Regions from separate parts of the Vibrio sp. VB16 genome, predicted to be linked through region 1. Evidence: predicted binding sites of a transcription regulator. Region 1 holds the regulator's gene; the other holds the start of a gene.
What was found. Region 1 encodes CRP, which controls carbon source genes, mostly activating them, when cyclic AMP is high. Its sites were predicted from a motif close to TGTGANNNNNNTCACA; they were not measured.
Positions count from the first base shown of each region.

Region 1 (7,447 bases):
ACATTGCCAGACCATTGGCGCTTAAGCGACTTTGTCCAAGAAGCCGCATGTAATGGTGTAATTGTAAAGTCAGCGGAACTATTTACGCCTCCAGCCGCCAACGTGCCTCCTGCCGTACGACTTGCATTAAGTTCACCAATCGATCAAGCTCAGGTAGAAGTCGGGCTAATTAAATTGAAGGCCTTATTAGAGAGCACCCCAATCAGTGATTTTACTTTATGACCGAGTTTAACGCAGCAAGAGGGTTAACCAATCCTCACCTACAGACTGTTATTCCTAGAATGATTCGGAAACAACCGCTTTTTTCTGCTAAATGGCAGACATTAGAAACACCAGACGGTGACTTCCTTGATCTTGCTTGGAGTGAAGATTGGACCAGTCCAACGGCAAAAGAGAAGCCTATTTTTGTCCTTTTCCATGGCTTAGAAGGCAGCTTCGAGAGTCCATACGCCAATGGCTTGATGCATGCTTTTTCTCAGCAGGGTTGGCTATCTGTCATGATGCATTTTCGAGGCTGTAGCGGCAGACCCAATCGGCTAGCGAGAGCCTATCACTCAGGTGAAATCGAGGACCCTCGTTTCTTTTTAGAGCATATACAAAACAGGTTTCCAGATCAGCCGAAGGTCGCCATTGGTATATCGCTTGGCGGAAACATGCTGGTTAATTATTTGGCTAAATACAATGACGATCCTATAGTAGAAGCGGCCACCGTCGTCTCTGCACCTCTTGACTTAGCAGCATGTTCATCAAGAATTGAACAAGGGTTTTCCAAGATTTATCGGAACTATCTTTTAACCTCTCTAAAGAAAAATGCGCTACAGAAACAGAATCAACTAGTGTCGGAACTTGGCGTTTCAACGCAGGATCTAAAGGCCTTAAAAACGCTTTATGGCTTCGATGATATGATCACGGCACCGTTACATGGGTTTAAAAATGCTAACGATTATTATCAACAATGTTCTGGCATCCATGTTATTAATAAGGTCAACATCCCTTTGCAGGTCATTCATGCCGAAGACGACCCATTTATGACTCAAGCGGTAATACCAAACTTTCCATTAAACAAAAATATACACTATCGCCTTTTTAAACAAGGTGGTCATGTGGGCTTTTTATCCGGAACCTTGACTAAACCCGTTTTTTGGTTGGAACAAGCAATACCCAAATATTACCAACACATCGCATCATGAATAAAAGTAGGCTTTATGATCATTCCATGGCAAGAAATAGATAGCGAGACGCTTGAAAATCTAATCAAAGAGTTTGTATTAAGAGAAGGGACAGATTACGGCCAAAGCGAAACGACCTTAGACGATAAAGTCAGTCAGGTACGAACCCAGCTTAAGACAGGAGAAGCGGTGATTGTTTTTTCTGAGCTTCACGAAACCGTCGATATAAAACTCAAGCGCGAGTTCTGATAACAAAAAGTAAAGCGTTTATTCTTTTTATAGAATCTCATACACTAATTTCATATCTTCATTATCATCATTATCATCAATGTAGCGACAAGGAATCTCATGTCAGCAAAACATCCGATTATCGCAGTTACAGGTTCATCTGGCGCAGGAACAACGACGACATCTGAAGCATTCAGAAAAATGTTTAGTATGATGGACGTGAAAGCCGCGTGGGTGGAAGGTGACAGTTTTCACCGATTTACTCGCCCGGAAATGGACATTGAAATTCGAAAAGCAAAAGAACAAGGCAAACACATTAGTTACTTTGGTGCAGAGGCCAATAACTTCCCTGCCCTTGAACAGTTTTTTAGAAAGTATGGCGATGAAGGTCAAGGTCAGGTAAGACGATACTTACATTCCTTTGATGAGGCCGTGCCTTATAATCAGATGCCCGGCACATTCACTCCCTGGCAAGACCTAGCAGAAGATAGCGATGTTCTTTTTTATGAAGGCTTGCATGGTGCTGTTGTCGATGGTGATATAAATGTTTCACAACATGTTGACTTGCTAATCGGCATGGTCCCCATTGTGAACCTTGAGTGGATCCAAAAATTTGTACGAGATACGCGAGATAGAGGCCATTCACGAGAAGCCGTGACCGACTCCATCGTTCGTTCTATGGATGATTATCTTAACTACATTACCCCTCAGTTTTCTCGAACGCACATAAACTTCCAACGGGTTCCGACTGTTGATACTTCAAACCCACTGAATGCGAAAGCGATACCCAGTTTGGACGAGAGCTTCGTCGTGATTCGATTACGTGGAATGAAGAATGTAGACTTTCCTTATCTTTTAGCCATGATTGATGGCTCTTTTGTTTCTCGCCATAACACTCTGGTGGTTCCAGGAGGAAAAATGAGTTTTGCTATGGAATTAATAATCAGACCGGTTCTACAACAATTAATAGAAACTGGGAAAATCGGCTAAAAATTAAGCCTGAATGCAGTTTAGTTCTGATACCGTGATGATGTGCACAGTTTTGCTTAGAGAAACGGGAAATCAGGGCGATCAAAATCAAGAAATTGACTGCAAAAAAGGATACTATTCTTAACCTATATACATGTGTAGCTTGCAGCTATGAATTTAAAATCTTATGCTAACGTCACCAATAATACGGGGACACAGCAAAGGAAAGCTGCTGGCACAGGCCCTACAGATAATAGTGAGATAATTATGGTTCTTGGTAAACCTCAAACCGATCCAACGTTAGAGTGGTTTCTTTCGCATTGTCATATTCATAAATATCCTTCCAAAAGTACGCTTATCCACGCTGGAGAAAAAGCGGAAACTCTGTATTACATTGTGAAAGGCTCTGTAGCTGTGCTTATCAAGGATGAAGAAGGTAAAGAGATGATTCTTTCTTACCTTAACCAAGGAGACTTCATCGGTGAGCTAGGTCTATTCGAAGAAGATCAAGAGCGTACTGCATGGGTTCGTGCTAAATCACCATGTGAAGTAGCTGAAATTTCGTTTAAGAAATTCCGCCAGCTTATTCAAGTTAATCCTGACATTTTAATGCGTCTTTCAGCTCAAATGGCAAGCCGTCTACAAACGACTAGTCAAAAAGTTGGTGACTTAGCATTCTTAGATGTGACGGGACGTATTGCTCAAACACTTCTGAACTTAGCAAAACAACCAGATGCGATGACTCATCCAGACGGCATGCAAATTAAGATCACTCGTCAAGAGATTGGTCAGATTGTAGGTTGTTCACGTGAAACTGTTGGTCGTATTCTTAAGATGCTTGAAGAACAGAATTTAATTTCTGCTCACGGTAAAACTATCGTCGTTTACGGTACACGTTAATACCGTCACAAACAGCATTGATTAAAAAGCAGCGTTTACGCTGCTTTTTTTATGCCATAAGAAAAGATACGCATTGGTTTATAGTTGCAGTTCCATTCTATAATTAATGAGTGTTTGCCCTCTGAGATCCACTTGTCGCTCTTCTGCTACCTTAAAACCATAGTGTTCAAAAAAAGGTTTCGCAGTAATACTGACATGCGAATAAAGTCGACGAATTTTGCTTTTATTACCTTGCTGGAAAATTTGTTGCATTAAAGCACCCGCAATCCCCATACTTTGATGATTGTGATCGACATAAAAATGGCCAATCAATCCATCAGATTGGAGATCGGCATAACCCACTATCCTGTTATCAATTTCGGCGACAAAAGGCACAAGTTTATCCAGAAGTGCCTGCCAACTATCAAGCGTAATTTCATCTGATGCCCAAGCTTCTATTTGCCTTTCAGAGTAGTCCTTTCTATTTACACTACGCACAGTATCAAAAAACAACGTTCTCAACGTACAGGCGTCCTCTGGGGTATATGGTCGTATTCGGATAATACTTTGCACTTCGTCACTTCTCTTCTAATTTATAATTAATATTAAGCCTAACCAGTAATTAAACCATTTTCTACACGCACAAAAAAACCGAAGCGATAAAACTTCGGTTTTTACTATAACAAGGTTTAGGGTTCTCTAAACTGTGTGACTTGAGAGCAAGACATTCAGTGACGAGAAGCCAAATCCTTCTTACATCATGCCTGGCATGCCACCCATACCACCCATGCCGCCCATATCAGGCATTCCACCTGAATCTTTAGCTGGCATATCGGTAATCATCGCTTCTGTTGTGATCATAAGACCAGCAACCGATGCGGCAAACTGTAGCGCGCTACGAGTTACTTTAGTTGGGTCTAGGATACCCATTGCAATCATATCACCGTATTCGCCTGTCGCCGCGTTGTAGCCGTAGCTACCTTCACCAGCTTTAACGTTGTTAGCAACAACAGAATCTTCGTCGCCCGCATTTTCAACGATTTGACGCAACGGCGCTTCCATAGCACGAAGTGCAACGCGAATACCTACGTTTTGCTCTTCGTTAGCACCTTCAAGGCCAACGACTTTCGATGCTGCACGAATAAGTGCAACACCACCACCAGCAACAACGCCTTCTTCAACGGCTGCGCGAGTAGCGTGAAGTGCATCTTCTACGCGATCTTTTTTCTCTTTCATTTCAACTTCAGTTGCTGCACCGACTTTGATTACTGCAACACCGCCCGCGAGTTTCGCGACACGTTCTTGTAGCTTCTCTTTGTCGTAGTCTGACGTTGCTTCTTCGATTTGTTGACGAATTTGAGATACACGCCCTTGAATCATTGCTTCTTGACCAAGGCCGTCAATGATCGTTGTGTTCTCTTTAGTGATAATAACGCGCTTAGCTTGACCAAGGTCTTCTAGCGTTGCTTTCTCAAGTTCTAAACCAATTTCTTCAGAGATAACCGTACCAGAAGTAAGTACTGCGATATCTTGAAGCATTGATTTACGGCGATCACCAAAACCAGGTGCTTTAACGGCCGCTGCTTTCACGATACCACGCATGTTGTTTACAACGAGTGTTGCTAATGCTTCACCCTCTACATCTTCTGCAATGATAAGCAGTGGACGAGATGCTTTTGCAACGGCTTCTAATATTGTAAGTAGTTCACGAATATTAGACACTTTCTTGTCGATAAGAAGAATGAATGGGTTTTCTAGTTCAACCGAACCCGCTTCTTGGTTTGTGATGAAATATGGCGATAGATAACCGCGATCAAATTGCATGCCTTCTACAACATCTAGCTCATCTTGAAGCGCTTGACCTTCTTCAACGGTAATAACACCGTCACGGCCAACTTTTTCCATTGCTTCTGCAATGATGTTACCAACAGTATCATCTGCGTTTGCAGAGATAGTAGCAACCTGTGCGATAGCCTTAGAGTCCGCACAAGGAACAGATAGCCCTTTCAACTCTTCTACCGCTGCGATAACCGCTTTGTCGATACCGCGCTTAAGGTCCATTGGGTTCATACCCGCAGCAACGGCCTTAAGACCTTCAGTAATGATAGATTGTGCAAGTACTGTCGCCGTTGTTGTACCGTCACCAGCAGCATCATTTGCTTGAGATGCTACTTCTTTAACCATTTGTGCGCCCATGTTTTGGAACTTGTCTTCAAGTTCAATCTCACGCGCTACAGATACACCATCTTTAGTAATCGTTGGTGCACCAAAAGATTTGTCGAGTACCACGTTACGACCTTTTGGTCCTAGTGTTACTTTTACCGCATCAGCCAGAACGTTAACACCTTCTAGCATCTTGATTCGTGCTTCGTTACCAAATTTTACGTCTTTAGCAGCCATCTTTAATATCCTTTCCTAAATTCTATTTCTAATTGCTTGTCGTTTAAGAGTGAATTACTCAACGCTTGCTTATTCAACAATAGCCATGATGTCATTTTCAGACATGATCAACACTTCTTTACCGTCAATTTTCTCAGTTTTAGTGCCGTAGCCTTCTGCGAAAATGATAGTATCACCAACTTTAACGTCCAAAGGCTGAACAGTACCGTTTTCTAAAATACGGCCATTGCCTACCGCTAGAACTGTGCCGCGAGTAGATTTCTCCGCAGCAGAACCTGTTAGAACAATGCCACCTGCAGATTTTGATTCAACTTCTTTGCGTTCAACGATAACACGGTCGTGTAAAGGACGAATATTCATTGGGTCGTCTCTCCTGATTGTTGTTTCCATTAATGTAATTTAGTACTGAATTATCAGCGCGTGAAAGTTAAGTGGGGGACAAGAGGCAAAATCCCAAGGGGAAAACCAATTTTTTTACGATAGAAGTCATTTTTTTTTAGCCTAAACCGAGTTTTTTAGACAAAAGTCCGTTTTTATATGACTCGACGTACTAATTGCACTGCACCTCAGACTAGGTCAGAATCGAACTAAGTGTCTAACTGGTACAAAAATCATGGCTTGTAAAGATTGTGACGATAATTGGTTTTGGAAAAAAATAGGTCGTTGCAAACGATGTATGGACCAACTAACCGTGCTTTCTGTTCTTTGTTGGGTCGTTTGGTGGTTTGGTTACAAAGATGACTTTAAAAGTGTCGAATCCATTGCATTAATATTTTCTGGTTTTGCCTTTAATATTCTTCTTTTTTTGCACCTCTGGTTTAAATTTGTGATATTCCCAATGCAAAAAAGAAATCATCGCGAAGGTAAAAAAAACCGCCCGTAGGCGGCTTAAAATCGGCTGATACTCTTTCTATTTAGAAAGAGTTAATGCTTCATTCATAACATGATAAAGATAGTTCTGCTCAACCACTCCTTGGAACAAGTAAGCCTGAGGACCTCGAGCAAATACAGCTACATCTTCCCCTGAGTGTGTTTCTGAACTTAAACGAACGAGTGACTGTTGTTTATAATCTAACGCCATTACTTGCGACTCTGTTAAGTCAGAACGCTCTCCTTTAACGGCTCCGGGACCATTTCCATAGGTGAGTGTGGTGTACTTTTTACCAAACTCATCTTGGCTAAACTTGCCCTTTGATTTAGATAGACCCAAAATATTGTTACCCCGAGCAGAGTATCCATTCATGACAAGTGTATGCGCGTGGTCCGCAGTAACAATGACTAAGGTGTCGTCTAAGTTCGTTTTTTCCAACGCGGCTTTGATTGCCTCATCATAAGCAATCGTATCTTCTAGCGCACGTTTTGCATTACCATCATGGTGAGCATGATCTATACGTCCAGCTTCAACCATCAATACATAACCTTCTTTGTTCTTAGACAGTATATCAATCGCTTTAGAGGTCATTTCTGCAAGAGAAGGTTCATCATGACGGCGATCCGCTTCATATTTCATGTGACTGCTTTCAAACAAACCAAATGCGCGAGTTGTATTTGCATCAAGCTTGTCGAAACCCGTTTGATCATAGACATATTGACCTTCAGGATGTTTGGCCTGCCATTCTTCTACAAGGTTGCGACCATCTTTGCGCTTTCCGTTCTTACCTTCTGAATCCGTCACGCCCACTGGTAAAAACTCACGACGACCGCCACCAAAAGCGACCTGAATACCATCACCTTTATCAAAGTTCACAAACTGAGTGGCAATATCGACACAACCTTGGTTTTTAGCAATATTAGGGACATCA
Region 1 is NZ_CP087590.1:3,363,931-3,371,377, forward strand. It holds gene IUZ65_RS15320 (aminotransferase-like domain-containing protein) at 1-222, shown strand, start outside; gene IUZ65_RS15325 (hydrolase) at 219-1,190, shown strand; gene IUZ65_RS15330 (YheU family protein) at 1,206-1,418, shown strand; gene IUZ65_RS15335 (phosphoribulokinase) at 1,518-2,387, shown strand; gene crp (cAMP-activated global transcriptional regulator CRP) at 2,634-3,266, shown strand; gene IUZ65_RS15345 (GNAT family N-acetyltransferase) at 3,345-3,809, opposite strand; gene groL (chaperonin GroEL) at 3,999-5,645, opposite strand; gene IUZ65_RS15355 (co-chaperone GroES) at 5,715-6,005, opposite strand; gene IUZ65_RS15360 (DUF3624 domain-containing protein) at 6,259-6,528, shown strand; gene IUZ65_RS15365 (alkaline phosphatase) at 6,556-7,447, opposite strand, start outside.

Region 2 (7,447 bases), on a different replicon from region 1:
CTAGCACCTTCTGGATTAGCAGGAAACAGCGAGTGAATAGGGTTTAAGCCAACGAAATCACCACCGCGGGACGCCACTTCAGCGACAAGCTGTTTAAGATCCCCAAAATCACCAATACCCCAATTGTGCTGAGTACGCAGAGTATAGAGTTGTACACTCGGCCCCCACATTTTTTTACCCGCTTCGATCTGCTCTTGTTTATAACAAGCCGTTGGGGTCACAATCAATGTCATTTCATAAGGTGTCTTACGGCGTTTACGGCTAACAATCAGCTTGTGATAACCCCAAGCAAGATTCGGCAATTGAAATACCAATGACCCGCCTTCAGCGCGTTCATCTCTAACAATTTGAGATTGTAAATACCCTTCAAGTACTTCGCCTTGCTCTGTTTCCAAACGCCAGCTAAATTCGCTTTCGCGTGCACTGACGCCTAAGTTCAAACTCACTTCAACAGGTTGATCACTACCACGAACAACAAGCACAGAATCTAATACATCTTTCTTATGCTTTTTTTCGGCAGATTTGAGTAACTTTTCATCACTCGATGTATCGTAACCTAGAGACGCAAGCAGTCGACGGATGGTTTCGTCTTTAACGGTCGCATCTTCTCCCCATGCACTGACATAACTATCTGCAATTCTAGCTATTTCAGCGACTTGTTTTAGTGCTGATTGTTGTTTCATTATTTTCTCCGAAGCTGCATTAGCATCTTCATTTCAGTAGGGGTACGCAATAGATACCAAATCCAGTAGAAGTCTTTGTCCAACAACTCAACAAGATGAAAACGGCTAATGGATTGGGTATCAAAGCCAAGATAATCTCTACCTTGGCTTTGATCTTATAACTAGCGCTTAACGGCTTCTAGTTTCCAGATATTATTTACATAGTCACGAATTGAACGGTCAGAACTGAATTTGCCGACCAGTGCTGTATTCAATATCGCTTTACGTGCCCAACCTTCTTGGTCACGGTACTGTGCGTCCATATCTTCATGTGCTTTCACATAAGAGGAAAAATCAGCAAGACATAGATAAGGGTCACCACCATCTAACAAGCTGTCAAATGTCGCACGAAGCTTGCCGGGTTGGCCTGGTGTGAACTCATCGCTCAGAAGTAGATCCAATGATGCTTTCAATAATGGATCTGAGTTGTAGTAGTCAAATGGGTTATAGCCACTCGCTCGTAGAGCTTCCACACCATCAACATCCAAGCCAAAGATGTAGATATTTTCATCACCTACTTCTTCACGAATCTCCACGTTTGCACCATCCATCGTACCAATAGTTAACGCGCCGTTTAGAGCCATCTTCATGTTGCCTGTACCAGACGCTTCTTTACCTGCGGTAGAGATTTGCTCGGAGACGTCAGCAGCAGGAATAATGATTTCCGCCATGCTTACACGGTAATCTGGGATAAATACAACTTTGAGCTTGTGATTAACACGTTTGTCATTGTTGATCTTCTCTGCCACTTTGTTTGTCGCGTAAATAATCTCTTTAGCAAGGTGGTAACCCGGCGCCGCTTTTGCTGCAAAAAATACAACACGTGGTGCCATATCAAATGTCGGATCGTTCAATAAACGATGATACAAAGATAGAATGTGCAGCAAGTTTAGATGCTGACGTTTGTATTCATGAAGACGCTTAATCTGGACATCAAAGATGGCATTGGTATCAAGTTCAATACCCATGTTTTCTTGTACCCAGTTGGCTAAACGCTGCTTGTTTTCTTTCTTAACAGCCATGTATCGTTTTTGGAACGCTTTATCTTCCGCAAATTCTGCTACTTGTGTCAACTGGTCAAGATCGGCGGGCCACTCTGTACCAATTTTCTCAGAGATTAAGTCCGAAAGGCCTGGGTTACAGAACTTCAACCAACGACGAGGAGTCACACCGTTCGTTACGTTTTGTAGCTTGTTTGGATATAGCTCATTGAACTCAGGGAATAGATCGCGCTTAACCAGTGCAGAGTGAAGAGCCGCAACACCGTTTACCGCGTATGAACCAACAACACATAGATTTGCCATACGCACCATGCGGTGGAAACCTTCTTGGATAATAGAAAGCTTACGTTGTTTTTCAACATCACCTGGCCACTTAGCACGTACATCGGCTAGGAATAGGTGGTTAATCTGATAGATGATTTCCATATGACGAGGAAGAAGACGCTGAATAAGTGATTCACTCCACGTTTCCAGTGCTTCTGGCAATAACGTATGGTTTGTATAAGCAAACGTTTTTGAACAAATAGCCCATGCGGCATCCCAAGAAAGATCACGCTCATCCATCAGAATACGCATCAATTCAGGAATAGCGATCGTTGGATGCGTATCGTTAAGCTGAATGGTCTCATATTTAGGTAAGTCGGCTATTTTATGACCCGCCGCGTCATGACGACGTAGAATGTCTGCCATTGATGCTGCACTGTGGAAATACTGCTGCATTAGACGAAGTGTTTTACCCTTTTCGTGGTTATCGTTTGGATAAAGAACTTTAGTAATGTTACCCGAGTCGATCAGCGCATGCTGTGCTTCAAAGTAATCACCATTGTTAAAACTTTCTAGGGAGAACGGGGCAATTGCACGACATTCCCAAAGGCGCAATGGATAAACCGTATTACTTTCGTAACCGACGATTGGAAGATCCCAAGGCATACCTTGAACTTGCATACCTGGTACCCAACGACGTTTTTCTACACCGTTAACAAACTCAGAATCAACATGGCCATAAAAACCAATTTGCTGTGCATATTCAGGACGAGCAACTTCCCATGGGTAGCCTTCAACACCGCGCCATGCGTCAGGTGCTTCTTTTTGATGACCTTGTTCAAAAGATTGTTTGAATAGACCATATTCATAATGAAGGCCATATCCAATGGTTGGAAATTCTTGAGCTGCACACGAATCCATGAAACATGCAGCAAGACGACCCAAACCACCATTACCTAGTGATGGGTCTCGTTCTTCTTCAAGCAGGTCAGAAAGGTTCTGACCAAGTTCAGTCATCGCGTCTGTAATTTGCCCGTACAAACCCATACTAATCAGGTTATTACCTGTTAGGCGACCGATTAAAAATTCTAGAGAAAGATAGTTAACGCTCTTCGCGTTTTGAATAGCCTTGTCATTTTCCGTTTCTAATAGGTCAAGTGTGGTCAATTCAGCCAATGCGCGTCCCATTGCTAGGTACCAAGCACGAGAGTCAGCGTGTTCTATTGTGGTCGCATAAGTTGCACTTAGATGTTTCTTAACATTAGCTTGGAAAGAGGCTTTATCAAATTTCTTTTGTTGAGTTGGTTTCATAGCGAAATCTCATTAATTATCAATTTATCTGTGGCATATCCTGCATTGACTTAAGTAGCAGAACATCCTCCCATAAACGTGGTATCGGAGGAGGAGTAGTTAGGGCGTAGATACCTACTCCTACACAATTCAAGATCTAAATCACACTACTACGGTTAATTTAATAAACTTAAGTGATTCAGCTCACGTGTACATCTCTTTACCTCAATTAGCCATAAATCGGCTAAAAATGACCTATCGAAAAAAGTAACTAAAATATGTCGATTTGGTCACAAAATAATTAAAGCTTAGAATTGTTTCAGCCGTACTAATATGTACAGATGAAATAATTAATTACATCATATCCTAGTCATTATGTGACAAATGACTCAATTATGGGGCGTAGATGATCATTTACATGCGCTGGGTCATACATATTTGAGAATAGTCATGTACGACAGGGGGACCCTTAACGTAGGATTAACTTAACCGAGAAAAATAGGCGTATAAGTAGCCCTTTTTACTGTCTAAATACCAAGAGCCGGGTGACTCACCCAGTTCAAAATAACTCATTGAATATAAATATGTTGATACCTTCAAAATTAACTAGACCCGGTCGTTTGCATAACGCGATAGTCAGACCACGAGTACTCGATTTACTGCAACAAGCGCCTTTCTATAAGCTTGTACTTTTTCGTTCGCCTGCGGGATACGGCAAAACCACCATGGCTGCCCAGTGGTTGGCAAATAAAAGTGCCGTAGGTTGGTATAGCATAGACGAGAGTGATAACGACCCATCTCGTTTTGTGAACTATTTCATTCAGGCTATCAACAAAGCAACAGAGGGAAAATGTCCCAGTTCGCAAACATTGGCGGAGAGGCGACAGTTCTCCTCACTTCATTCACTCTTTGGCGAAGTTTTTGTTGAACTCTCTGATTATTTCAATGAGTTCTATGTGGTGTTGGATGATTATCATCTTGTCGATTCAGATGAGATCCACGAAGCCATGCGTTTTTTCTTAAAAAACATGCCTGACAACATGACACTTGTTGTCACTAGTAGGAGTACACCACCTTTGGGAACGGCTAACCTAAGGGTTAGAGATCTCATGATCGAAATCGACAATGGTTTACTCGCCTTTGACACCGAAGAAACAACACGTTTTTTTAATCAGCGCGTCTCTGAAGGCATCGATGATGCTACGGCCTCAAACTTACAAACCTACGTCGAAGGTTGGCCTTCGGCTCTGCAATTGATCGCGCTACAAGCACAGCATCATAAGCGGACACTTGCGCAATCAGCAGAATCTGTTTCTCAATTTAACCATGCGCATTTATGGGACTACTTGATTGAAGAGGTCTTTGATTTACTCGATGAAGATACGAAGTATTTTCTGATGCAATGTTCAGTACTAGAGACATTTAATGACGCCTTGGTGACAGACCTCACCGATAGGGAAGATTCCCTCGGCATGATTGAATCACTCAATCGTTTTGGACTCTTTATCTATCACTTAGAAGGTGAGCAAGATTGGTACCGATTCCACCACCTCTTTGGCGAGTTTCTTGCGCATCAAAGAAAAGCACGCATCGCAAATGAAGAAGTTGAGTTGCACCAAAAAGCCGCGGTAGCCTGGCTTAAGTTAGATATTCCATATCAAGCTCTTCGTCATGCTCAAAAGGCAAAAGATGACGCTCTTATTGCTAAGATCATAACCAACTCTGGTTGGAAGATGTTTAATCATGGCGAGCTGATTGTATTGGAAAATGCGATCAATCAATTAGATAAAGACTTTTTGTATAGCAATATGAAGCTATCTCTATTGCGAGCGTGGCTATCTCAGAGCCAGCACCGATACAATAAAGTAGAAGATATGTTAACCATATCTCTTTCCGAGATGAAAAGTAGAAAGATAATTCTCAGCACTAACGACCAAGGTCAAGTAAACGCCTTACTCGCACAAGTTGCGATTAATAAAAATGACCCTGTCCTTGCTCTTGAACTGGCTGAATTGGCATTGAGCCAGTTAGATACAACTATCTATCGTAGCCGGATTGTTGCCACTTCCATTGTTGGTGAAGTTAACCATGTATTGGGTAAATTAGATCGCGCATTGCCTCTGATGCAACAAACCGAGAAACTGGCCCGTCAACATCAATTATATCATCAAGCATTGTGGGCACTGTTACAACAAAGTGAAATATTAGTCGCACAAGGATTTGTACAAGCCGCATTTGAGATGCAAGATAATGCCTTTAAACTCATTGAAGAGCAGAAGCTTCAACAACTGCCTCTCCACGAGTTTCTGCTGCGTTCTAGAGCGCAAATACTCTGGTGTTGGAATCGCTTAGACGAAGCAGAAGAGTGTGCTTACAAAGGGATTGATGTACTAGGAAAGGCCGATCCTAGTAAACATTTACACAGCTATTCTATGTTGGCTCGTATTGCTATTGGCCGAGGTGAACTTGATAAAGCCGCAAGGTTTATCGAACAGATAGAACACCTATTGGAACAGTCAACCTATCACCTAGACTGGACAGCTAACGCATCGCTCTCCTTAATACTTTATTGGCAAGCACGCAACGATGTCGAATCCACGAAGCAATGGTTAATAAAAGCAAATCGACCAGTTGAAGCAAAAAACCACTTTTTGCAGCTGCAATGGCGAAATATTACCAGAGCACAGATCTATGTTGGTCAATATGATGAGGCAAAAATAAGCTTAACATTTTTACAAAATGAAGCCGAAGCTTCAGAACTCATCACCGATATAAACAGAAATCTTATTGTGGATGCTATCCTTGCCATAAAACAGAACGATGATGAACGGGCTAGCGATATGCTTAAAGCCGCATTAAGCATGACAAATCAGACGGGAATGATAGGTAACTTCTTAATTGATGGTGCTTCTATTGACCACCTGCTACAAAAGCTGATGAGTAAATCAACGTTAGGCGATCTCGAAAAACATAGAGCACAACAGCTTGTAAAAGACATATCGAGTAAGCAGCGCAGCCGCTCAATTCATTTTGATGAGGAGTTCATCGACAAGCTTCTTAATCATCCGAATATTCCGGAGTTGGTTAGAACCAGTCCATTAACCCACCGAGAATGGCAGGTATTAGGCTTGATCTACTCTGGTTTCAGTAACGAGCAAATTGCACAAGAGTTAGATGTGGCAGGGACAACAATCAAAACTCACATTCGTAATCTTTATCAAAAGCTGAATATAGCCAATAGAAAAGAAGCAATAGAAACTGCCGAAAATTTGCTCAATCTAATGGGTTATTGATAGAATCGTTCCCATAGTTAGGTGCGGCGTTTTTTAGCTGGTTTCGTCACTTTTCTATTTGGTCTGGTTATCCCCACGAAAGTGGGGGTCTCATACTACGCGATTTCCGTTTCACGGGAATGGCAAAACGGATGGGAACGCTAATTTTACTATCACGGAAACCAAATGATTCTAAAGGAATGGACATCAAATAGGCTATGGTATGCCAATATGTACTACACCAAGTTTGGTTTATCGCACCTGCACAGAATGGTGGTCATTCGGCTGATAGATGGGTCAATCGTAATACACAACCCTATCGATTTAGGCATACAACTGCAGCACGAACTCTCTAGACTTGGTTCTGTCAAATCTGTCATTTGTGCCTCTCCAAGCTATCATCAGTATCTATCCGAATGGTGGCTCACCTACCCAGACGCACTTTTTTATGCGACACCCACTCTGATACAAAAACGCTCAGATATTAATTTCGATGGCGCGTTATCCAATTATGCACCTTTAACATGGAAAAATGACCTATTTCAAACGGCGCTATTGGGATTTGATCAACCACGTAAGGTCATGTTCTGCGATCCAGACAGTCGTACTCTCATATTAAGTGACCATTTATTTGCAGTACAAGACACGCTTCCTGTTGGTCAGAAAATACTCACGTGGGCTCATGGCATAAATCGAGATCTTAAAATTTCTTATTCTGATAAACGTCACTTGAGCAATATGGCGGCATTGAGGGCATCGATACAAGAGGTCATGACTTGGCCTTTTGATAAATTGATATCTAGCAATGGGTTAATCATTGAAGCAAATGCAAAGAAGCATTTTTATCAGGCATTTTGGTGGGCGTTCTAATAAAAAAAACCAACCGCAATAATTGCGA
Region 2 is NZ_CP087591.1:769,854-777,300, forward strand. It holds gene malQ (4-alpha-glucanotransferase) at 1-683, opposite strand, end outside; gene IUZ65_RS19935 (glycogen/starch/alpha-glucan phosphorylase) at 845-3,298, opposite strand; gene malT (HTH-type transcriptional regulator MalT) at 3,862-6,570, shown strand; gene IUZ65_RS19945 (hypothetical protein) at 6,736-7,419, shown strand.
Region 2: the regulator CRP is predicted to act here: its motif matches at 3,654-3,669, upstream of malT (HTH-type transcriptional regulator MalT).